Regions from separate parts of the Streptomyces sp. CA189 genome, predicted to be linked through region 2. Evidence: riboswitches for the same ligand, from Rfam matches in the RefSeq annotation. Region 2 holds a riboswitch; the other holds the start of a gene.
What was found. A riboswitch is a leader RNA that binds a small molecule or an ion and turns the genes downstream of it on or off. The one in region 2 is predicted to bind glycine.
Positions count from the first base shown of each region.

Region 1: it holds a riboswitch for glycine, as region 2 does, so the genes downstream of both, gcvP (aminomethyl-transferring glycine dehydrogenase) here and gcvT (glycine cleavage system aminomethyltransferase GcvT) in region 2, are expected to answer to the same signal.

Region 1 is NZ_JBWJVM010000100.1:3,829-14,441, forward strand. Features, by position in the region: gene AC061S_RS39870 (DUF881 domain-containing protein) at 1-634, shown strand, start outside; gene AC061S_RS39875 (small basic family protein) at 631-963, shown strand; gene AC061S_RS39880 (DUF881 domain-containing protein) at 969-1,883, shown strand; gene AC061S_RS39885 (FHA domain-containing protein) at 2,367-2,906, shown strand; gene ftsR (transcriptional regulator FtsR) at 2,926-3,699, shown strand; gene AC061S_RS39895 (bifunctional nuclease family protein) at 3,808-4,281, shown strand; gene AC061S_RS39900 (MerR family transcriptional regulator) at 4,462-5,127, shown strand; gene AC061S_RS39905 (DNA polymerase IV) at 5,308-7,305, shown strand; gene AC061S_RS39910 (PRC-barrel domain-containing protein) at 7,962-8,327, opposite strand; glycine riboswitch at 8,446-8,544, shown strand; gene gcvP (aminomethyl-transferring glycine dehydrogenase) at 8,743-10,613, shown strand, end outside.
Region 2 is NZ_JBWJVM010000012.1:82,984-93,596, forward strand. Features, by position in the region: gene AC061S_RS12690 (flavodoxin family protein) at 1-74, shown strand, start outside; gene AC061S_RS12695 (AMIN-like domain-containing (lipo)protein) at 103-618, opposite strand; gene AC061S_RS12700 (SsgA family sporulation/cell division regulator) at 754-1,161, opposite strand; gene AC061S_RS12705 (L-serine ammonia-lyase) at 1,882-3,264, opposite strand; gene AC061S_RS12710 (APC family permease) at 3,420-5,069, opposite strand; gene glyA (serine hydroxymethyltransferase) at 5,235-6,491, opposite strand; gene gcvH (glycine cleavage system protein GcvH) at 6,506-6,889, opposite strand; gene gcvT (glycine cleavage system aminomethyltransferase GcvT) at 7,003-8,118, opposite strand; glycine riboswitch at 8,301-8,404, opposite strand; gene AC061S_RS12730 (AAA family ATPase) at 8,601-9,266, shown strand; gene AC061S_RS12735 (enhanced serine sensitivity protein SseB) at 9,314-10,024, shown strand; gene AC061S_RS12740 (enhanced serine sensitivity protein SseB C-terminal domain-containing protein) at 10,092-10,613, shown strand, end outside.

The sequences.
Region 1 (10,613 bases), on a different contig from region 2:
GGAGCGTCATGAACTCATCGACCGGGTCGAGCGGGCCGACGCGCACGCGGACGGTCTGGAGCGGGACATCGAGCGGCTGCGGGACACCGTCGCCGACCGGCAGCGCGAGGCGCTGAAGCAGCACGGTGGCGAACAGGGCCAGCTCTTGGCGCTGCTGTCCGGGGCCACCGAGGTGCACGGGCCCGGGATCAAGCTGACGGTGGACGACGCGAAGGGCTCGACGACCGGAAACGGCTCCAATCCGCGCGAGAGCGCCGGTTTCTCGGACACCGGGCGGCTCCGCGACCGCGATATGCAGAAGATCGTCAACGGGTTGTGGCAGTCGGGGGCAGAAGCGATCTCGATCAACGGGCAGCGGCTGACGTCGCTCTCGGCGATCCGGGCCGCGGGTGACGCGATACTGGTCGACAACAGGCCGCTGGTGCCCCCGTACGAAGTACTGGCGATCGGCGACAAGAAGCGTCTCGGGACCGCGTTCCAGGACTCCGCGGACGGCCAGTACCTGCACGTGCTGCAGGAGAACTACGGCATCCGCTACTCCTTGTCGTCCGAGGCCGAGATGCGCCTTCCGGCCGCGTCGAGCCTGACCGTACGTACGGCTACAGCAGCAGAGCAGCAGAAGGGTGCATCGTGATCGCGGTACTGGGCCTCGTGGTCGGAGTGGTGGTCGGACTTCTCGTCCGGCCTGAAGTGCCGGCCGTGGTGGAGCCTTATCTGCCGATCGCCGTGGTCGCGGCGCTGGACGCGGTGTTCGGAGGCCTGCGCGCGATGCTGGACGGCATCTTCGTGGACAAGGTCTTCGTGGTGTCGTTCCTGTCGAACGTGGTCGTGGCGGCGCTGATCGTCTTCCTCGGCGACAAGCTGGGGGTCGGCTCGCAGCTGTCCACGGGTGTGGTCGTCGTCCTCGGCATCCGCATCTTCTCCAACGCCGCGGCCATCCGCCGGCACGTGTTCCGGGCGTGAGGCCGATGAGTACGAACGACACCCCGCCCGAGGAGCCCGGAGCCGCGGCACAGCGGCCGAAGGCGCAGCCTCCGCTGGAGCCGCCGGCCGCGCCCGTGGGACACGAGCCCGGTGCCGGGGCCGAGGAGCGGGGCCGGGAGGAGACCGCAGCCGCGCCGATCGGGCCTGCGCCGGCCGGAGCCGCCCCGACCGGGCCCGAGCAGACCGGCCGGCAGCGGCTGGCGGCCGGACTGTGGCCGCCGCGGGTGAGCCGCGCCCAACTGATCGTCGCGGTGCTGCTGTTCGTCCTGGGGCTCGGCCTGGCCATCCAGGTGCGGTCGAACAGCGACTCCAGCGCGCTGCGCGGCGCCCGTCAGGAGGACCTCGTACGGATCCTCGACGAGCTGGACGGGCGGACCAAGCGGCTGGAAGACGAGAAGCAGATGCTCGACGACCAGCGCCGGGAGCTCGAGAGCAGCTCCAACCAGGCCGAGGAGGCCCGGAAGCAGACCGTGGAGAAGGAACGCCAACTCGGGATCCTGGCCGGTACGGTGGCCGCTCAAGGGCCCGGGATCGTGCTGAAGATCACGGACCCCAAGGGTCAGGTGCTGTCGGACAAGCTGCTGGACACCCTCCAGGAGCTGCGGGCGGCCGGGGCCGAGGCGATCCAGATCAACGGGGTGCGGATCGTGGCGGACTCGTACTTCTCAGACGAGGAGAACGGGGTCGCGATCGACGGTAAGAAGATCACACAGCCCTACGAGTTCAAGGTGATCGGCAAGCCGCAGGACCTGGAGCCGGCGCTCAACATTCCCGGTGGCGTCGTCCAGTCGCTGGAGAAGGAGCAGGCGGTCGTCAGCGTCACACGTCCGGCGAAGATCGTTGTGGATGCCTTGCGGGCTGCGAAGCAGCCTGACTACGCTCGGTCGTCATCGTCGTGATGCGGGAGGTGCCGGAGACCGGCTCACGCGGGCGAATGCCTGCGGGGGGTCGACGCACCGAAGTCGCGGTGCGTGGTGGAAACTGTCTGATGGTTACGGACGTTGTAAGTATGTCCGGGTCGGCAGGTGTTGCATTCGGAGTTCGTCCTGCCCCACGGGCGGGTCTGTTTCGGTCAAGGGGAATCGCCCGTGAAGTTGTTTGAGAAGTTGTTCGGCAAGAAGAACCGCGAGGAAAGCGGTGCGGCCAGGCACCGCGCGGGGCATGGAGACGTGGAAGGGCAGGGCGACCGGCCGCTCTTCCGCGACGAGGTCGCCGGGGCGGGTGACATTTCGGGCGCGCGTGGCGCGTCGACTGTTGACCCTGCCGGTACCGGACGCATAGGTTTCGGTGAACCATCAACCTCAAGTACGGGTGGAGGGTTTGCCCCCGACCCGTATGCCACCAATGCCTCCGCGGGGCAGCCGCGGCGCGAGGAGCCGTCCATGTCGGCCGAGCAGATTTGCAGCAGGTGCGGGCACCGCAGCGATGCGGCGAGCCGGTTCTGCTCCAACTGCGGGGCGCCGCTGCGGGCGGGTCTGACGCCGGAGCGTGCCTCGGAGACCACGTCCACCATCTCGATCTCGGGCCTGGAGGCCTACGAGGCCGAGGTGTCGGGACAGACGCACGTGTCGTCCTCGCTGTCCCCCGAGGCCCAGGCCGCGGTGGAAGCGCTGCCCCCGGGTTCCGCCCTGCTGATCGTGCGGCGCGGCCCGAACTCCGGCAGCCGGTTCCTCTTGGACGGTGAGCTGACGACGGCCGGCCGGCACCCGCAGAGCGACATCTTCCTGGACGACGTCACCGTCTCCCGGCGCCATGTCGAGTTCCGCAGGAGCCACGACGGTTTCACCGTCTCCGACGTCGGCAGCCTCAACGGCACGTACGTGAACCGTGAACCGATCGACTCCGTCTCCCTGCACAACGGCGACGAGGTGCAGATCGGCAAGTACCGGCTGGTCTTCTACGCGAGCCTGCGGGGGCACTGACCCTTCAAGGGAAGGTCCCATGCTGCGTATCCCGGCAGGCGGTGCCGCCAAGAGCGGCACCGCCACCGCCGCCTCCTCGGGCGTGCGGCTGGTGAGCATCGGCACGGTGCTCACGATGCTGCGTGACGAGTTCCCCGAAGTCACGATCTCGAAGATCCGTTTCCTGGAAGCGGAGGGGCTCGTCGAGCCCCGGCGCACACCTTCCGGATATCGCAAGTTCAGCACCGACGACGTGGAGCGCCTCGCCCACGTCCTGCGGCTCCAGCGCGACCACTACCTTCCGTTGAAGGTCATCCGCGAGCAGCTCGACGCTCTCGCGCGGGGTGAGCAGATCCGTATCCCGTCGCCCACGGCGCACGGGGAGTCCGTCGACCCCACGAGCCCCGTCGCCCTCTACGGCGAGGTGGGCCGGGAGCGGCCGACCGTGGCCCGGGTCGGCCGGGCCGAACTGATCGCCGCCGCGGAGGTCGACGAGGTCCAGCTCGTGGAGTGGGAGTCGTACGGGCTCATCGCGGAGGCGCCCGGCGGCGGTTTCGACGCCGAGGCGGTCACTGTGGCGCGTCTGGTGGCCGATCTCGGCCGATTCGGTCTGGAGCCGCGTCACCTGCGGGCGATGAAGGCCGCCGCCGACCGGGAGGCCGGTCTGGTGGAGCAGGTCGTCTCGCCGCTGCGACGGCACCGCAATCCGCAGACCAGGGCCCATGCGGAGGCCACCATGAAGGAGCTCGCGGGGCTCTCCGTACGTCTGCACGAGGCCCTCGTACAGACGGCTCTCGGGGTGCGGCTGCACTGACCCGGAGGGGTTTTCGGGCCGCCTTCGAGCGACGATCGGAGGGGCTTCGGGGCAGGCTTGGGGGAGCCCGACTACCCAAACCTGCCGGGCAGGTCCTAGGGTTGCTGTGTGAACGAGCTCGACGTTGTGGGTGTCCGGGTGGAAATGCCCTCGAACCAACCGATCGTGCTCCTGCGTGAAGTGGGAGGCGATCGGTACCTCCCCATCTGGATCGGACCAGGGGAGGCGACCGCCATTGCCTTCGCGCAGCAGGGGATGGCCCCTGCCCGGCCGCTGACGCACGACCTTTTCAAGGACGTGCTGGAGGCGATCGGCGAGGAGCTCACCCAAGTCCGGATCACGGATCTGCGGGAGGGCGTTTTCTACGCGGAGCTGGTCTTCGCCAGCGGAGTCGAGGTGAGCGCGCGGCCCTCCGACGCCATAGCGCTCGCCCTGCGGACCGGGACGCCGATCTACGGCAGCGACGGCGTGCTCGACGACGCCGGAATCGCGATCCCGGACGAGCAGGAGGACGAGGTGGAGAAGTTCCGCGAGTTCCTCGACCAGATCTCGCCAGAGGACTTCGGTACCGGCCCGCAGTGAGGCGCGGGTCGCGCCGTCCTCCCGGATATTTCAGCCCATTCGAGTAGCCTTTCCCCGCAATGGGGTACGGGAAACCACTCTCAGGGTGATTATCACTCGGCGTGCCGAGTGTGGCGATCGTTGACGCACCCCTGGTGACTGCCTACCTTCGAGATGGCAGGTCAAGGACGGAGGGTCGGCGTGAGAGTCACGGGCGACGGTATGACCGGGGGCATCCCCGCACGGAGTGACGGTGGGCCGTACCCGCTGCACGGTGGTGCGGTGAACTCCGCGCGCCGTCAGCCGGAGCCCGCGCCGGTCGGTTCGGTGGGGCCGGTGGGGTCAGTCGAGTCGGTGGGTGGCGAATCCGCACCCGAGCAGGTCGGATACCGAGGGCCGACGGCGTGTGCCGCGGCCGGCATCACGTACCGGCAGCTCGACTACTGGGCGCGGACCGGGCTGGTGGAGCCCACGGTGCGGCCGGCTTACGGGTCGGGCACGCAGCGGCTGTACAGCTTCCGGGACGTGGTCGTCCTCAAGATCGTGAAGCGCTTCCTGGACACCGGGGTGGCGCTGCAGAACATCCGCACCGCCGTGCAGCACCTGCGCGACCGGGGTTTCTCGGACCTGGAGCGGATGACGCTGATGAGCGACGGCGCCACCGTCTACGAGTGCACCTCGCCGGATCAGGTCGTGAGCCTGCTCCAGGGCGGCCAGGGAGTCTTCGGGATCGCCGTGGGCGTGGTCTGGCGCGATGTCGAGAACGCGCTGTCGCAGCTGCACGGGGAGCGCGTGGACACCGGCGAGACGGTGGTCGGGCACAACCCGGCCGATGAGCTGGCCGCCCGGAGGAACCGGGCCGTCTGAGACGGAGGGCGGGGACGGGGCGGAGGACGGGCCGTAGGACGGGCCGGGTGGTCCGTCCCGGTCCTGGTCCTGGTCCACGTTCGGGCCCGGACGGGGCCTGCGGGCGTTGTCGGCCGGGTCCTTCGGCTCGCCTGCTTCGGGTCGGGCCGATTGTCAGTGGCGTAGGGCAGCATCGGAGACGTGAGAGCCGCGCCGACCATCCTGCACTTGGACATGGACGCCTTCTACGCTTCCGTGGAGCAGGCGTCGAAGCCGAGCCTGCGCGGCAAGGCCGTCATCGTCGGCGGGCTCGGGCCGCGCGGGGTCGTCGCCACCGCCTCGTACGAGGCCAGGCGCTTCGGGGTGCATTCGGCCATGCCGATGGCCCAGGCGCGGCGGCTCTGTCCGAACGGCGCGTGCCTGATTCCGCGCTTCAGCCTGTACCGCGAGGTCAGTGACACCGTCATGGGCATGCTCCGGGAACTGTCTCCCCTCGTGGAGCCGCTGAGCCTGGACGAGGCCTTCGTGGACCTGGAGGCGGGCGGCGTCGCCTTCGACGCGGAGGCCGCGCGGGCCGTTGGCGAGCAGCTGAGGGCCGACATCGCGGCCGCGACCAGGCTGAGCGGGTCGGTGGGGCTCGCGGGATCCAAGATGCTGGCCAAGGTCGCCTCCGAGGAGGCCAAGCCGGCCGGGCTGCTGCTGATCGAGGTCGGCACGGAGAGGGCCCACCTCGCACCGATGTCGGTACGGACCCTGCCCGGGGTGGGGCCTGCCACGGGGGAGCACCTGCGGCGGGCCGGGATCACCACGGTGGGGGAGCTGGCGGAGGCCGGTGAGGACGAGCTGGTCCGGATGGTGGGGCGCTCGCACGGGGTCGGGCTGTACCGGATGGCGCTGGGCGTCGACGAGCGGCCGGTGGTCGCGGAGCGCGATGCGAAGTCCGTGTCGGTGGAGGACACCTTCGACGTGGACCTGCACGACCGGGTGCGGATCCGGAACGAGGTGCAGCGGCTCGCGGACCGGTGCGTGGAGCGGCTGCGCGGATCGGGGCACTCGGGGCGGACCATCGTGCTCAAGGTCCGGCGGTACGACTTCTCCACGCTGACCCGGTCGGAGACCCTGCGGGGGCCCACGGACAACCCCGCGGTGGTGCGGGAGGCGGCGGCGCGGCTGCTGGAGGCCGTGGACACCACGGGCGGGGTGCGGCTGCTGGGGGTGGGTGTGACGGGGCTGGCGGACTATACGCAGGAGGACCTCTTCGCCTTCGCCGACGCGATGGCCGGTGTATCCGGGGGCGGGGAGGTTGCCGGGGGTGCGGGTGCCCGTGCCGGTGCGTATCAGGCCGGGGGTGCTGTGCCGTCCGGCGGGGGCGCGGGGCGGGAGGTCGTCGGCGCTGACGGGGGTCAGGAGGTCCCGGTCCGGGTCCAGGGCCAGGCTCTGGGGGAAGGCGCGGGGCGGGGGCCCGGGCCGGATCAGGGGTGGGTTGCTGGGCAGGGGCACCAGGCTGAGGCCGCTGGGCAGGGGGAGGGCTTCGGGCAGGGGCAGGGCCAGGGCGCCCAGCAGGGCCAGGCTGCGGGGCGCGGGCACGGTGCGGTCGCCGGGTCGGGTCAGGGCGCCGGGGCGGGGCAAGACGAGAGCGTCGGGCAGGGCCTGGCCGACCAGCAGGGTGAGGCTGCCGGGCAGGGAGCCGGGCAAGGGCAGGGTGAGGTTGCCGGGTCTGGCCAGGGGGAGAGCGTCTGGCAGGGGCAGGGGCAGGGGCAGGGGCAGGGCCACGGCCAAGGTCAGGGCCAGGGCCACGGCCAGGGGCAGGGTCAGGGCCAGGGGCCTGGGCAAGGGCAAGGGCAAGGGCAGCTTGGGCAGGTTCAAGGTGCCGGCTTTGGGGGAGGGGAGAGCGTCGGGCAGGGCCAGGTAGACCAGCAGGGGCAGGGTCGTGGGGACGGAGTGGGGCCGGGTGGTGGTGAAGCCGTGCTTGAGCGGCGGTGGCCGGCCGGGAGTGATGTGCGGCATGCCCTGTATGGGCCCGGGTGGGTGCAGGGCAGCGGGGTCGGGCGGGTGACCGTACGGTTCGAGCAGCCGGGATCGGAGCCGGGCCGGGTGCGAACGTTTCTGGTGGACGACCCCGAGCTGGAGCCGTCCGATCCGATGCCGCTGGTCGGGGACCGGGCCGTGGGGGTGGGGGGCTCGAAGCCTCCGGAGTGAGCCTGAGCGGTGATTTCGCCGTGCAGAATGCCTGGCCGCGCCCCGGGGCTGTTCGCTGCCCGGTCCCCTGCGGGGCCGGCAGTGCTTCGCTGCGCCAGCCGCCGAGCCGCCGAGCCGCCGAGCCGCCGAGCCGCCGAGCCGCCCAGCCGCCGAGCCGCCCAGCCGCCGAGCGCCGACCGCCGAGTGTCAGCCGTCAGCTCTGGGGGTCTCGAGCGCCGGGTTGTCGGCCGTCATTCGCCGAGTGCCCGCCGCCCGCCGTCGGCCGCCTGCTTTGGAGTGCCGAGCGTCGGGCTGCAAAGTGCCCAAGTGCCCGAATGCCCGGTGTCGCCAGCCCGCTGTTTGAGTGCCGCTGCCGGCAGCCCGCGTGGTCGCTGCGCTTTGCCGGGGGCGAGTGGATCCTCCCCCTGTCGGGTGGCTGACTGCACGCAGCTCGCAGCCCCCTGCCGGGTGGCTCCCGTCCCTGCCGGGTGTTTGGAGCCTCCTGCTCTCTGCAGGGTGCTGAGTGGCTCCTGTCAAGGGCGGGTCTCCGCTCGCCGCTGTCCGGGTCTCTGTTGTCCCGGGTGCTCAGGTGGCTGCTTCCGGGGTCCGGTGGGGTGGAGGTGGGGAGGGGGTCCGCTGCCCCGGGCCGGGCGGGGTGGGGCAGCGGGGGTGGAGGGTTAGGGGGCTTCGGGGGTTTGGTGGCCGAAGTCGTGTTGGAAGTCGGTCGGGAGCGCCAGGTCCAGGCCGTAGTGGTGGTAGAGCTGCAGCTCCTGTTCGGGGGAGAGGTGGCGGCCGACGCCGAAGTCGGGGGCGTCCTTGATGAGGGAGCGTTCGAAGGGCACGCGCAGGGTGTCGCCCACCATCTCGCTGGGCTCCAGCGGGACGAAGGCGTCCCGGCTGAAGAGTCCGGTGCGTACGGCGGCCCATTCCGGGACGCCCGTGGCGTCGTCGAGGTAGACCTCGTCGACGGTGCCGATCTTGGTGCCATTGCGGTCGAACGCCTTGCGGCCGATCAGGCTGCGGGGATCGATGTCGGTCTGCACGGTACGGTCCCTCCATTGGGCGCAACTCCTCCGTAATGACTACAAAAGTGCATTTCCGGAGAGGGGGCCACTCGAGGGAGGCCCCCAGATCCTCGCTGGTAGGCTGGGCGATGGCTGTTGACCCTGTGCGGGAGAGTCCTCCGAGTGAGTGAGACGGAGGCGCCGAAGGAGCAAATCCTCCCCGGAATCTCTCAGGCATACGTACCGCACGTGGTGAGGCCACTCTGGAAAGTAGGGGCGGGTACCGGGCGCGCAGTGCCGGCACCTCTCCTCACCGACGGTGAAAGCCGGACCTCGTGGGCGATCCCCGCGCGGCCCGGTGAAGCTCTCAGGTTGTGATGACAGAGGGGGAGGCCGTCCGGGTGCCCGCGCCGTGGTGCCCCTCGCAGGTCGTACGACCAGGAGGCCTCCGTACATGACCGCCAACCGCATTTCGCTCTCCCAGCTGGAGCGAGGCATCCCCTTCGAGCAGCGCCACATCGGCCCGGATGCCGAGGCGCAGGCGAAGATGCTCGCTCAGGTGGGCTACGGCTCCCTCGACGAGCTCACCGCCGCCGCGGTGCCGGATGTGATCAAGACCACCGCCGCGCTGAACCTGCCCGAGGCGCGGACCGAGGCCGAGGTGCTCGCCGAGCTGCGTCAGCTCGCCGACCGCAACCAGGTCCTCTCGTCGATGATCGGGCTGGGTTACTACGGCACCTTCACGCCGCCGGTGATCCTGCGCAACGTCATGGAGAACCCGGCCTGGTACACGGCGTACACGCCGTACCAGCCGGAGATCTCCCAGGGCCGCCTCGAAGCCCTGCTGAACTTCCAGACCGTCGTCGCCGAGCTGACGGGCCTGCCGACCTCCGGCGCCTCCCTGCTCGACGAGGGCACCGCCGCCGCCGAGGCCATGACGCTGGCCCGCCGCGTGGGCAAGGCCAAGGGCAACATCTTCCTCATCGACGCCGACGCGCTGCCGCAGACCATCGCGGTGATCGAGACGCGTGCCGAGCCGATCGGCATCGAGGTCGTGGTCGCGGACCTGTCGGACGGGATTCCGGCCGAGATCGCCGAGCGCGGCGTCTACGGCGTGCTCCTGCAGTACCCGGGTGCTTCCGGTGCCGTGCGGGAGATCAAGCCGGTCATCGAGCAGGCACACGCGCTCGGCGCCGTCGTCGCCGTCTCCGCCGACCTGCTGGCCCTGACCCTGCTGACCTCGCCGGGCGAGCTGGGCGCCGACATCGCGGTCGGCACCACCCAGCGCTTCGGCGTCCCGATGGGCTTCGGCGGACCGCACGCCGGCTACATGGCCGTCCAGGCCAAGCACGCCCGCTCGCTGCCCGGCCGCCTCGTCGGCGTCTCCGTGGACGCGGACGGCAACAAGGCGTACCGCCTGGCGCTGCAGACCCGTGAGCAGCACATCCGCCGCGAGAAGGCCACCAGCAACATCTGCACCGCGCAGGTGCTGCTCGCCGTCATGGCCGGCATGTACGCCGTCTACCACGGCCCGGACGGGCTGCGGACGATCGCCCGCCGCACCCACCGCTACGCCGCCCTGCTCGCCGCCGGTCTGACGGCCGGCGGGGTCGAGATCGTGCACGGCGCCTACTTCGACACCATCACCGCGCGGGTCCCGGGCCGGGCCGCCGAGGTCGTGGCCGCGGCCCGCGAGGGCGGGGTCAACCTGTACCAGGTCGACGCCGACCTGGTCTCCGCCGCCTGTGACGAGACCACCCTGCGCGCCGACGTGGAGGCGGTGTGGGCGGCCTTCGGGGTCACCGCAGATCTGGAGGCGCTCGACGCCACCACGGCCGACGCGCTTCCCGAGGGGCTGCTGCGCGAGGACGCGTACCTGACCCACCCGGTCTTCCACCAGCACCGCTCCGAGACGGCGATGCTGCGCTACCTGCGCAAGCTCTCGGACAAGGACTACGCGCTGGACCGCGGCATGATCCCGCTGGGCTCCTGCACCATGAAGCTCAACGCGACCACCGAAATGGAGTCGGTCACCTGGCCCGAATTCGGCCAGTTGCACCCGTTCGCCCCGGTCGAGCAGGCCGAGGGGTACCTCACGCTCATCACCGAGCTGGAGGAACGTCTCTGCGAGGTCACCGGCTACGACAAGGTCTCCATTCAGCCGAACGCCGGCTCCCAGGGTGAGCTCGCCGGCCTGCTGGCCGTCCGCGCGTACCACCGGGCGAACGGCAACGAGCAGCGCACCGTCTGCCTCATCCCGTCCTCCGCGCACGGCACCAACGCCGCGAGCGCCGTGATGGCCGGCATGAAGGTGGTCGTCGTCAA
Region 2 (10,613 bases):
CGGCGCACGGCAACCAGCGCTCCCTGTGGGACGCGGGCTGCCGCTTCGACTTCCCGAACCCCGAGCACCGGTAGGACCCGGTCCCGCCTTCCGGCGGTGTGCTCAGCAGACGTTCGGGTGCGCGATGTCCAGGACGAAGCGCTCCGGGGCGTGCAGCGTGAACGAGGTGTAGGCGGGCTTGGTGTCGAAGGCGGCGCCGAAGGTGACGTACCCCTCGTAGTCGCCGGTCAGGGCGAGGCCCTTCAGTTTGGGCAGGTAGATCTTGAGGAGCTTGGGTCCGAGGTAGACGTTGTTGCCCGCGTCGTCGTGTCCGGCGGCGGGGTTCAGGCGGATCTCCAGGAAGTACCGCCCGGCCAGCGGGACGGGCTTGCCGGATCCGTCGTAGACCAGCGACGGGACGGGGGTGACGGTGACCTCGGGTACGTATCCCTGCAGGTCGATGACGACGCGGTCGTACGTGCAGTGCCCGCCCCAGCGGGCATTGACGACGAGCGGAGTGGGTGGGACGGCGGTGGCGGTCGTTGGTGCGGCGGAGGCCGGTGCGGCGAAGGCGAGCATGGCGGTGAGCAGTGCGCCCAACCCCAGTGCGACGGCCTGCCGGCGGCGTGGACGGATCATGGCGTCCCCTCGATTCCGAGAGACGGGGAACGGTGTCACCCGGGGAGACGCGTCCGGTACGGCTGTGGTTGCACCGGGTTCACCGGATTCACCGGGTTCCCCCGGTGATCGCCCGGTCCGCCTGGTCTGCCCGGTTCAGCTCGGCAGGAGGGCGCTCAGTTCGGCGTCGAGGTCGTAGTGCCGGTGTTCCTGGCCGCGCGGCACCAGCTCGGTCATCCGGCGGCACAGCTCCCGTACGTCCTTGGCCCGGGCGGACACCACGCACGACTGCTCGCCGTTGCTGAAGGCGAAGAAGATCCGCGGCTCGGTGCCCTTCCAGCGCGGCCACACCTGTATGTCGCCCTCGCCGGTGGCGCAGATCTGGCCGTCGAGCAGCAGTTCCCGGGAGAAGACCCAGTGCGCGAGGTGCATCCCGGCCCCCTCGAAGTCGAGGGAGATCTCGTAGGGCCGCGCGGTGCGGTACACGAAGACGCCCCGCACCGGGACGGGCGCGGGCGCGGCCTCCAGGCGGAGTGCGAGGACGCGGTGTTCGGTGCCGGCCATGCGGGCGCCTCTCTCTCGGGGTGGGGGCTCGTCCGCGCACGCGCGGCATGCCCACTCGGGCAAGCTAGCCCACCCGCGGGCCGCTTCTCCGCCGCCAAAGGTCCCGTCCGGCCGGGCCGCTCGGCCCGACTTCGCCCGACGCGCCGAGCCCCGCCCTCCGGGGGGAGGGGAGGGTGGGGCGGGGCTCGGCGGGAGCGCTTAGGCCGGGGCCCGGCCGGCACCACGGCCGCGCCGCCTGACTGCGGCAGGGGTTGTGAACTGCTCGCAGGGGGAGCGAGTAGGTGCGTGTTGGCTCGATTGGGTGGTTGTCGGATTGGAGGCTTGGTGGGAGTGGTACCTCGTCGGGTAGCGTCGCTGGTGCGATCTGGGACGCCGGGTGCGGTGCCAGCGTGCGGGGCTCCTGCTCCACCGTGTGATGGTTCAGGGCCTCCCCGTCGCCTTTGGCCGTGTCCACTTGGCCAGGTCGTTAGGGAACCGGACCTCCCGGAACGGACCACGCACAGGATGTGTGTCGCCGACCGGGCCGCGAAAGCCGGGACCCAGTGCGCCCAAGATCGTTCGGGGTGTGCCGCTGCGTAGAGCTCGCTTCTGCGCAGTGAAAAGGAACGGTTGTAGATGAAGGGCTCGTGCGAGCTGCTGGGTTACCCCCCTGCCCGCTGCGGAAAACGGCTCGGGCCCCGACGCCAAGCGTCGGGGCCCGAATCGGTCAGCGGGTGCGGGTCAGCACTCGATGACGTTGACCGCCAGGCCGCCGCGGGCGGTTTCCTTGTACTTGACCTTCATGTCGGCGCCCGTCTCCTTCATGGTCTTGATGACCTTGTCGAGGGAGACCTTGTGGGTGCCGTCGCCGCGCATCGCCATCTTGGCCGCGGTGACGGCCTTGACCGCCGCCATGCCGTTGCGCTCGATGCACGGGATCTGGACGAGCCCGCCGACCGGGTCGCAGGTCAGGCCGAGGTTGTGCTCCATGCCGATCTCGGCCGCGTTCTCGACCTGCTCCGGGGTGCCGCCCAGGACCTCGGCGAGGGCGCCGGCCGCCATCGAGCAGGCCGAGCCGACCTCGCCCTGGCAGCCGACCTCGGCGCCGGAGATCGAGGCGTTCTCCTTGAAGAGCATGCCGATCGCGCCCGCGGCGAGGAGGAAGCGGACCACACCGTCCTCGTCGGCGCCCGGCACGAAGTTCATGTAGTAGTGCAGGACGGCGGGCAGCACCCCGGCCGCGCCGTTGGTGGGCGCGGTGACGACACGGCCGCCGGCCGCGTTCTCCTCGTTGACCGCCATCGCGTAGATGGTCGCCCACTCGCTGCGGTGCATCATCGGGTCGCCCTCGGTGCGCAGCTGGCGTGCCGTGGAGGCGGCCCGGCGCTTGACCCGCAGGCCGCCGGGGAGGATGCCCTCGCGGGACATGCCGCGCGAGACGCAGGACTGCATGACGCGCCAGATCTCCAGCAGGCCCTCGCGGATCTCGTCCTCGGTGCGCCAGGCCTTCTCGTTCTCCAGCATCATCGAGGAGATCGACAGGCCGGTCTCGTTCGCGAGGCGGAGCATCTCGTCGCCGCTGCGGAAGGGGTACTTCAGCGGGGTGTCGTCGAGCTTGATCCGGTCCTCGCCGACCGCGTCCTCGTCCACGACGAAGCCGCCGCCGACCGAGTAGTACGTCTTCTCCAGCAGCGGGGTGCCCGCCTCGTCGTACGCGAAGAGCGTCATGCCGTTCGCGTGGTACGGGAGCGAGCGCCGGCGGTGCAGGATCAGCTGGTTCGGCTCGTCGAAGTCGATCTCGTGGCCATCACCTATCTCCGTGCCCAGCAGGCGCAGGCGGCCCGTCTGGCGGATGCGCTCGACCTCGGCGTCGGCGGTCTCCACGTTCACGGTGCGGGGGGAGTGGCCCTCCAGGCCCAGCAGGACCGCCTTGGGGGTGCCGTGGCCGTGCCCGGTGGCACCGAGCGAGCCGAAGAGCTCGGCGCGGACCGAGGCGGTCTGGGCGAGGACGCCGTCCTTCTTGAGCCGGGTCACGAACATGCGCGCGGCGCGCATCGGTCCGACGGTGTGGGAGGAAGAGGGACCGATGCCGATCGAGAAGAGATCGAAGACGGAGATGGCCACGGTTGCGGACTCCTATGTCTGCTCGTGGGTGGGAAGCGTGGGCAGGAGGGGCTGATCGGGGTTGATCGGGGACGATCTGCGGATTTTGTCCGGCAGCCGAGCTTAACGCGGTGAGGTGAACAGCTCGGCCGCCGGACGGGTCGGGAAGGGGGTGCTCAGGCGTGGGTCAGTTCGCGCTCCGGGGCGTCGGCCGGGTCGGCCTCCTCGGCGGGGGCGTCCAGGACCGGGTCCGGGCCCGGCAGGCCGGCGTGGTGGGCTTTGACCCCGGACCGTACGGCCCAGAAGTAGAAGCCCAGGGCCGAGAGGCCCACGAGGGCGATGTCCACGCCGCCCGGGATGAACCCGTAGCCGCCGAACTCGGTGCTGCCGAGCGCGGACAGGGTGCCCAGCCACAGCAGGAAGGCGATCATCCACCAGGCCGGGGCGAACTGCTTGGCCAGGTTCTTCTCGCCCTTGCGCTTGAGCACGACGGCCGCGATCGGGGCGGCGACCAGGGTGAGCAGCACCACCTTGCCGGTGTCCGGCCACTTGGACCAGTACAGGGCGCAGGCGGCGAAGGCGAAGGTGATCGGGCAGAGGATCTTGGCCGCCGGAAGGCGGAAGGGGCGCGGCAGCTCGGGCTTGGTCTCGCGGAAGACCCCGACCGCGATCGGGCCGATGAGGTACGAGACCACCATCGCGGCGGAGACCACGCTGGCCAGGGCCTCCCAGCTGTGGCCGACGGTGACCAGCAGCAGGATCGAGAAGCCGAGGTTCAGCCACATCGCGGGACGCGCGGTGCCGTACTTCGGGTGGACCTCGCGGATCTTCTTCGGGAAGAAGCCGGTGTCCGCGAGGTTCTGCGCCATGTACGAGGCCGAGGCGACGTTGCCGATGTTGGCTCCGGACGGGGAGATGAAGGCGCCGAACTGGAGCATCGTGACGACCCAGTGCAGCATCAGCATCTTGGCGAGGTCGGCGAACGGCGAGGAGAAGTTGATGCCGCTCCAGCCGCCGGCCTCGGCCAGCTTCTCCGGCGGGACACCGCCGATGAAGGCGATCTGCAGGGCCAGGTAGATGACCAGGCCGAGGGAGAGCGCGCCGACCAGGGCCAGCGGAATGGCGCGGCCCGGGTTCTTGGCGGCGCCGCCGAGGTTGACGACGGCCTGGAAGCCGTTGAAGGCGAAGACCACGCCGGAGGTGGTGACCGCGGTCATGACCGCGGACCAGCCGTTGGGCGCGAAGCCGCCGTGGTCGGTGAAGTTGCCGGTGTGGAAGCCGGAGGCGATCAGGGCGATCACGGCGAGCACCGGGATGGCGAACTTCACCAGAGTGAGGAGGTTGTTCGCCTTGGCGAGCAGCGCGACCGACCAGTAGCAGGCCAGCCACAGCGCCACGGTCAGGAACAGTGCCATCGCCATGCCGGAGGTCGTCAGGCCGCCGTTCTCGACCAGGCCCTTGGCCCAGCCGAAGTTCCAGGACGACATGTACTGCGTACCGGCGATGGACTCGATCGGGATCAGCGCGGCGATGGCGATCCAGACCGCCCAGCCGGTGATGAAGCCCAGGACCGGCCCGTGCGAGATGGTGCCGAAGCGGGCCATCGAGCCGGGCAGCGGGTAGGCCGCGCCCACCTCCGCGTAGGACATGGCGATCATGCCGATGAAGACGGCACCGATGACCCAGGCGATGATCGCCGCCGGCCCCGCGACCGCGGCCGCCTGGCCCGCCCCGAAGAGCCACCCCGATCCGAAGATCGAGCCGAGCCCGATCATGATCAGGGCGAAGAGACTGAGTCCCTTCTTGTTCGCTGCGCTCATGTCCATGGGGTGTGCTGTCCGTCCTGCCAGGGGTGCGGTCGTTCCTTATTTGGAGCCTATTTGCCATTTATTGGATGAATCAGCGGCAATAGGTCGCATCCGCCTGGGGCTTTGGTCATGAAAGGGGCCCGGCCCTGTGCAAAACAAGGCCGGGCCCTCTCAGGCCGGCGCCTAGAGCGTCGGGTACAGCGGGAACTTCGCGGCGAGCGCCGAGACGCGCGCCTTCAGGTCCTCGGCGTCGTAGGCGGGCTTCAGCGCCTGCGCGATGATCTCGGCGACCTCGGTGAAGGCCTCGGCGTCGAAACCGCGGGTGGCCAGCGCCGGCGTGCCGATCCGCAGACCCGAGGTGACCATCGGCGGCCGCGGGTCGTTCGGGATGGCGTTGCGGTTGACCGTGATGCCGACCTCGTGGAGGCGGTCCTCGGCCTGCTGGCCGTCCAGCTCGGAGTTGCGCAGGTCGACCAGGACCAGGTGCACGTCGGTGCCGCCGGTGAGGACGTCCACGCCCACGGCCTTGACGTCGTCCTGGACCAGGCGGGCGGCGAGGATCTTCGCGCCCTCCAGGGTGCGCTCCTGGCGCTCCTTGAACTCGGGCGAGGCCGCCACGAGGAAGGAGACCGCCTTGGCCGCGATCACGTGCTCCAGCGGGCCGCCCTGCTGACCCGGGAAGACCGCGGAGTTGATCTTCTTGGCCAGCTCCTGCGTCGACAGGATGACACCGCCGCGCGGACCGCCGAGGGTCTTGTGCGTGGTGGTGGTCACGACGTGGGCGTGCGGCACCGGGTTCGGGTGCAGACCCGCGGCGACCAGGCCGGCGAAGTGCGCCATGTCGACCATCAGGTACGCGCCGACCTCGTCCGCGATGCGGCGGAAGGCGGCGAAGTCGAGCTGGCGCGGGTAGGCGGACCAGCCCGCGACGATCAGCTGCGGCTTGGACTCCTTGGCGAGGCGCTCGACCTCGGCCATGTCGACCTCGCCGGTCTCGTCGACGTGGTACGGGACCACGTTGTAGAGCTTGCCGGAGAAGTTGATCTTCATGCCGTGGGTCAGGTGACCGCCGTGGGCCAGGTTCAGACCCATGATCGTGTCGCCCGGCTTGATCAGCGCGAACATCGCGGCCGCGTTCGCCTGCGCACCCGAGTGCGGCTGGACGTTCGCGTGCTCGGCGCCGAAGAGCGCCTTGATGCGGTCGATCGCGATCTGCTCGACCACGTCGACGTGCTCACAGCCGCCGTAGTAGCGGCGGCCGGGGTAGCCCTCGGCGTACTTGTTGGTCAGGACCGAGCCCTGGGCCTCCATGACGGCGACCGGAGCGAAGTTCTCCGACGCGATCATTTCCAGGGTGGACTGCTGGCGCACGAGTTCGGCGTCGACGGCGGCGGCGACGTCCGGGTCGAGCTCGTGGAGGGGAGTGTTCAGTACAGACATCAGGGTTCCCTGGGTCAGTTCGTGCCGGCGGTGAGCTTGTCGTACTCGTCCGCGGAGAGCAGGTCGTCCTGCTCCACCGTGACGCGCACCTTGAAGAGCCAGCCACCCTCGAACGGGGCCGAGTTCACCAGGGCCGGGTCGTCGATGACGTCCTGGTTGGACTCGACGATCTCGCCGGTGACGGGGGAGTACAGGTCGCTGACCGACTTGGTCGACTCCAGCTCGCCGCAGGTCTCGCCCGCGGTCACCGTGTCGCCCACCTCGGGAAGCTGGGCGTAGACGACATCACCGAGCGCGTTGGCCGCGAACTCCGTGATGCCGACCGTCGAGACGCCGTCCTCGGCGACCGACAGCCACTCGTGCTCCTTGCTGTAACGCAGCTGCTGGGGGTTGCTCATGACCTGATTCTCCTGGATGCGGGGGAGTGGATACGAACGGTGGTCCTGCGGACCGGCGCGACGCGCCGTCCAGCGGTGCGACGCGGTGCGACGCGGTGCGGTGCGGTACGGGGCTACTTCTGCCGCTTGTAGAACGGCAGGGCCACGACCTCGTACGCCTCATGCGTACCGCGAATGTCCACGCCGACCCCGGAGGTGCCGGGCGCGGCGTGCGCCGCGTCGACATAGGCCATCGCGATGGGCTTGCCCAGCGTCGGGGACGGGGCGCCCGAGGTGACCTCGCCGACGACCTGGCCGTCGAAGGTCACGGAGAAGCCCGCGCGCGGAACGCGGCGGCCCTCGGCGATCAGGCCGACCAGCTTGCGCGGCGGGTTGGAGGCGGCGCGCTCGGCGGCGGCCTCCAGCGCGGCGCGGCCGACGAAGTCGCCCTCCTTCTCGAACTTCACGACCCGGCCCAGCCCCGCGTCGAACGGGGTGAGGGAGGTGGTCAGCTCGTGCCCGTACAGCGGCATGCCCGCTTCCAGGCGCAGGGTGTCGCGGCAGGACAGGCCGGCCGGGACCAGACCGACGCCCTCGCCCGCCTTGGTCAGCGCCTGCCACAGCTCCACGGCGTGCTCGGGGGCGACGAACAGCTCGAAGCCGTCCTCGCCGGTGTAGCCGGTGCGCGCGATCAGCGCGGGCACCCCGGCGACCGTGCCGGGCAGGCCGGCGTAGTACTTCAGCCCGTCCAGGTCGGCGTCGGTGAGGGAGGCGAGGATGCCGGGGGACTCCGGACCCTGCACCGCGAGCAGCGCGTACGCGTCGCGGTCGTCGCGGACCTCGGCGTCGAAGCCGGCGGCGCGCTCGGTGATCGCGTCCAGGACGACCTGGGCGTTGGAGGCGTTCGCGACGACCATGAACTCGGTCTCGCCCAGGCGGTAGACGATCAGGTCGTCGACGATGCCGCCGTCTTCCCGGCAGATGTGCGTGTAGCGGGCGCGGCCGACGCCGACGGTGGAGATGTTGCCGACCAGGGCGTAGTCCAGGACCTTGATGGCCTCCGGGCCGGTCAGGGTGATCTCGCCCATGTGGGAGAGGTCGAACAGGCCGGCCTTGGTGCGGACGGCGTTGTGCTCGTCGCGCTCGCTCCCGTACCGCAGGGGCATGTCCCAGCCCGCGAAATCGGTCATGGTCGCACCGAGGGAACGGTGCAGCGCATCGAGGGCGGTCAGGCGGGGGGCAGTGCTCATGGGTGTGGCTCCCGGGTCCCAGGGCATGACATGACGAGGAGGAGTTCCTCCCCATCTGTCATCGGAACCTGAGAGGTTCGCCGAGAGTTCCCCTTCCAGGGGAAGGTCGTCGACTTGCACCTTGGGTGGAGCCGTCGCCGGGGCCCTTACGGGCGGTGGCGCGGCTCGCTTTTCAGATCTGCCTCATCCACGCGGTACGGGGCCTGAGAGATTCAAGGGAGGTACTTGCTCCTTCGGCGCCCGGGCACCGCCTTGCGGCGTGCCGGGACTCTCCCGCGCGGATTCAAGCGGCCGGTATGCAGTTAGGTGTCCAGATGGCGCACATCATTGCACGAGGTGCGGCCGAATGGGGGAGGGGGTCCGTAAGCGGAGCGGAACCGGGCACCCCGGATTACCGTCTCTTTACACTCAGGGGGACCGGGTCCAGGCGACCCGTCGCGGGGGAGGCGATCACAGTGCGGAGATTCGGAGTACTGGCGGCCATGAGCACCGGCACCGGCACCGTCGAGGGCGCGATGGCCGGTGTGCCGTCGCAGCGCGGGGCCGTCCCGGATCCGGCGGCCGGCGGGGCGGCCGGGGAGCCGGGGGCGGTACGGGACCTGCGCGGGGCCGAGGGCCCGCGGCGGCTCCGCTTCGCCGACGGGGACGTCGTGGTGGTCTCCGGACTGCCCGGCGGCGGCAAGAGCACCCTGATCAAGCGGGCCGCGGAGGGCGGCGGCATCGACTCCCAGGACGCCCGCGAGCGGTGGGAGCGCCGGATGCCGGCCGCCCTGCCCTACGCGGTGTACCGCCCGGCGGTCCGGATCGCGCACTACTGGGGCCTGTGGCGGGTCCTGCGCTCCGGGGCCCCGGCCGTCGTCCACGACTGCGGTACGCAGAGCTGGGTACGGGCGCTGCTGGCCTCGGCGGCCCGGCGGCGCGGCCGCGCGCTGCACCTGGTGCTGCTGGACACCACCCCCGAGGAGGCCCGGGCCGGGCAGGCGGCCCGGGGCCGGGGCGTGTCGGCGTACGCCTTCGCCCGGCACCGGGGCGCCGTGGCCCGGCTGCTGCGCGAGGCCGAGGCGGGCCGACCGCCGGCCGGCTGCGCCTCGGTGACCCTCCTGGACCGCCCGGCGGCGTCCCGGCTGACGTCGATCGGCTTCCGCTAGCCCGTTAACCTCGGGTCGAGACCAAGGGCAAGCGAGCGGAGACGTACATGTGGCCGGGTAACGAGCTGGAGCAGGTGCTCGGGGCGGCGCTCGGACAGGCGGACGCCGGGGGGCGCATCCTCGAAGTCCTCGGGCGGAGCCACCTGTGGATCCCGCTGCCCGGCGGGGTGGCCAGCCTGAGCCTGCCCACGATGGAGATCGACGGCGCCGCGTACGTGCCCGTCTACAGCTCCGAGGAGCAGTTCCGCGCCTGCGCTGGACCCGCCATGGACTTCGCCGTCGCCCCCGCCGTGGACTTCGCCCGGGGCCTGCCCCCGCAGCTCGGCCTCGCGGTCAACCCCGAGGGCTCCGTCGGCGTGCCCCTGCCCCCGCCCGCCGTCGCGGAGCTCTGCCGCACCGGCCGCAGCCCGCTCGACGGCCCCGCCACCGGCGGCCGGGTCCGGCTCTTCGAGCCCGACTGGCAGGAGGACCCGGTCGAGTTCCTGACCGCCGCCGCGGAGGAGTTCCGCTCCACCGGAGTCGTCGCGGCCGCGCACCGCTGCCTCGCCAGCGTCGAGGGCGGCGCGCCGGAGCTCTACATCGGGGTCCACCTGGTGGGATGGGAGCCCGAGATGCGAAACGCCCCGATGGACGCGCTGGGCCGCGCCCTGACCCGCGTACCGCCGCCCTGGCCGGTGCAGTTGATCCTGCTCGACGCCGCCGAGGACCCGGTCGTCGACTACATACGTGAGCGCGTACGCCCCTTCTACCTGCCGTAGTCACGCTTAAGCTGGTGGCCGACACGCGTGGACGACGGGCGGACGAACAGACGAAGAGGGGTACCGGGTGAGTGCGTCAGGCACGGCCGCGGTCGGGCAGGTCGAGCACATGCTGCGCCAGGTGACTCCCGGGCGCTACGAGAGCTACGAGTCCCTCCTGCACGCCCTGGCCGAGGGACGGCTGTGGATGCTCCTCTGGCAGGGGCAGCCCGGCTCCCCCGAGGCCCAGTACGGCGGCATGGAGGTCGAGGGCCTCGGGTACGCGCCCTGCGTGACCTCCCCGCAGGAGCTGGCCGCCAGCGGCTGGAACCGCGGGTACGAGGTGGTCACCGGCCGGGACATCGCCCGCGCCCTCTACCCCGACCGCTGGGGGCTGTGGCTCAATCCGCACGCCCAGGGCGGCGGCGTCGGCATCCCCTGGGCCGACCTGCGCCGGATCGCCACCGGGCTGGACCGGATGCCGGCCGGCCCGCTGCGGCTGTCCGAGCCCGCCATCGAGCTGCCGCAGTTCTACGGGCTGCTCACGCAGCACGCGCACCGCACCCCCGCCGTCCGCTCGCTGCGCCGCGCCTGGGTGCAGCCCGCGCTC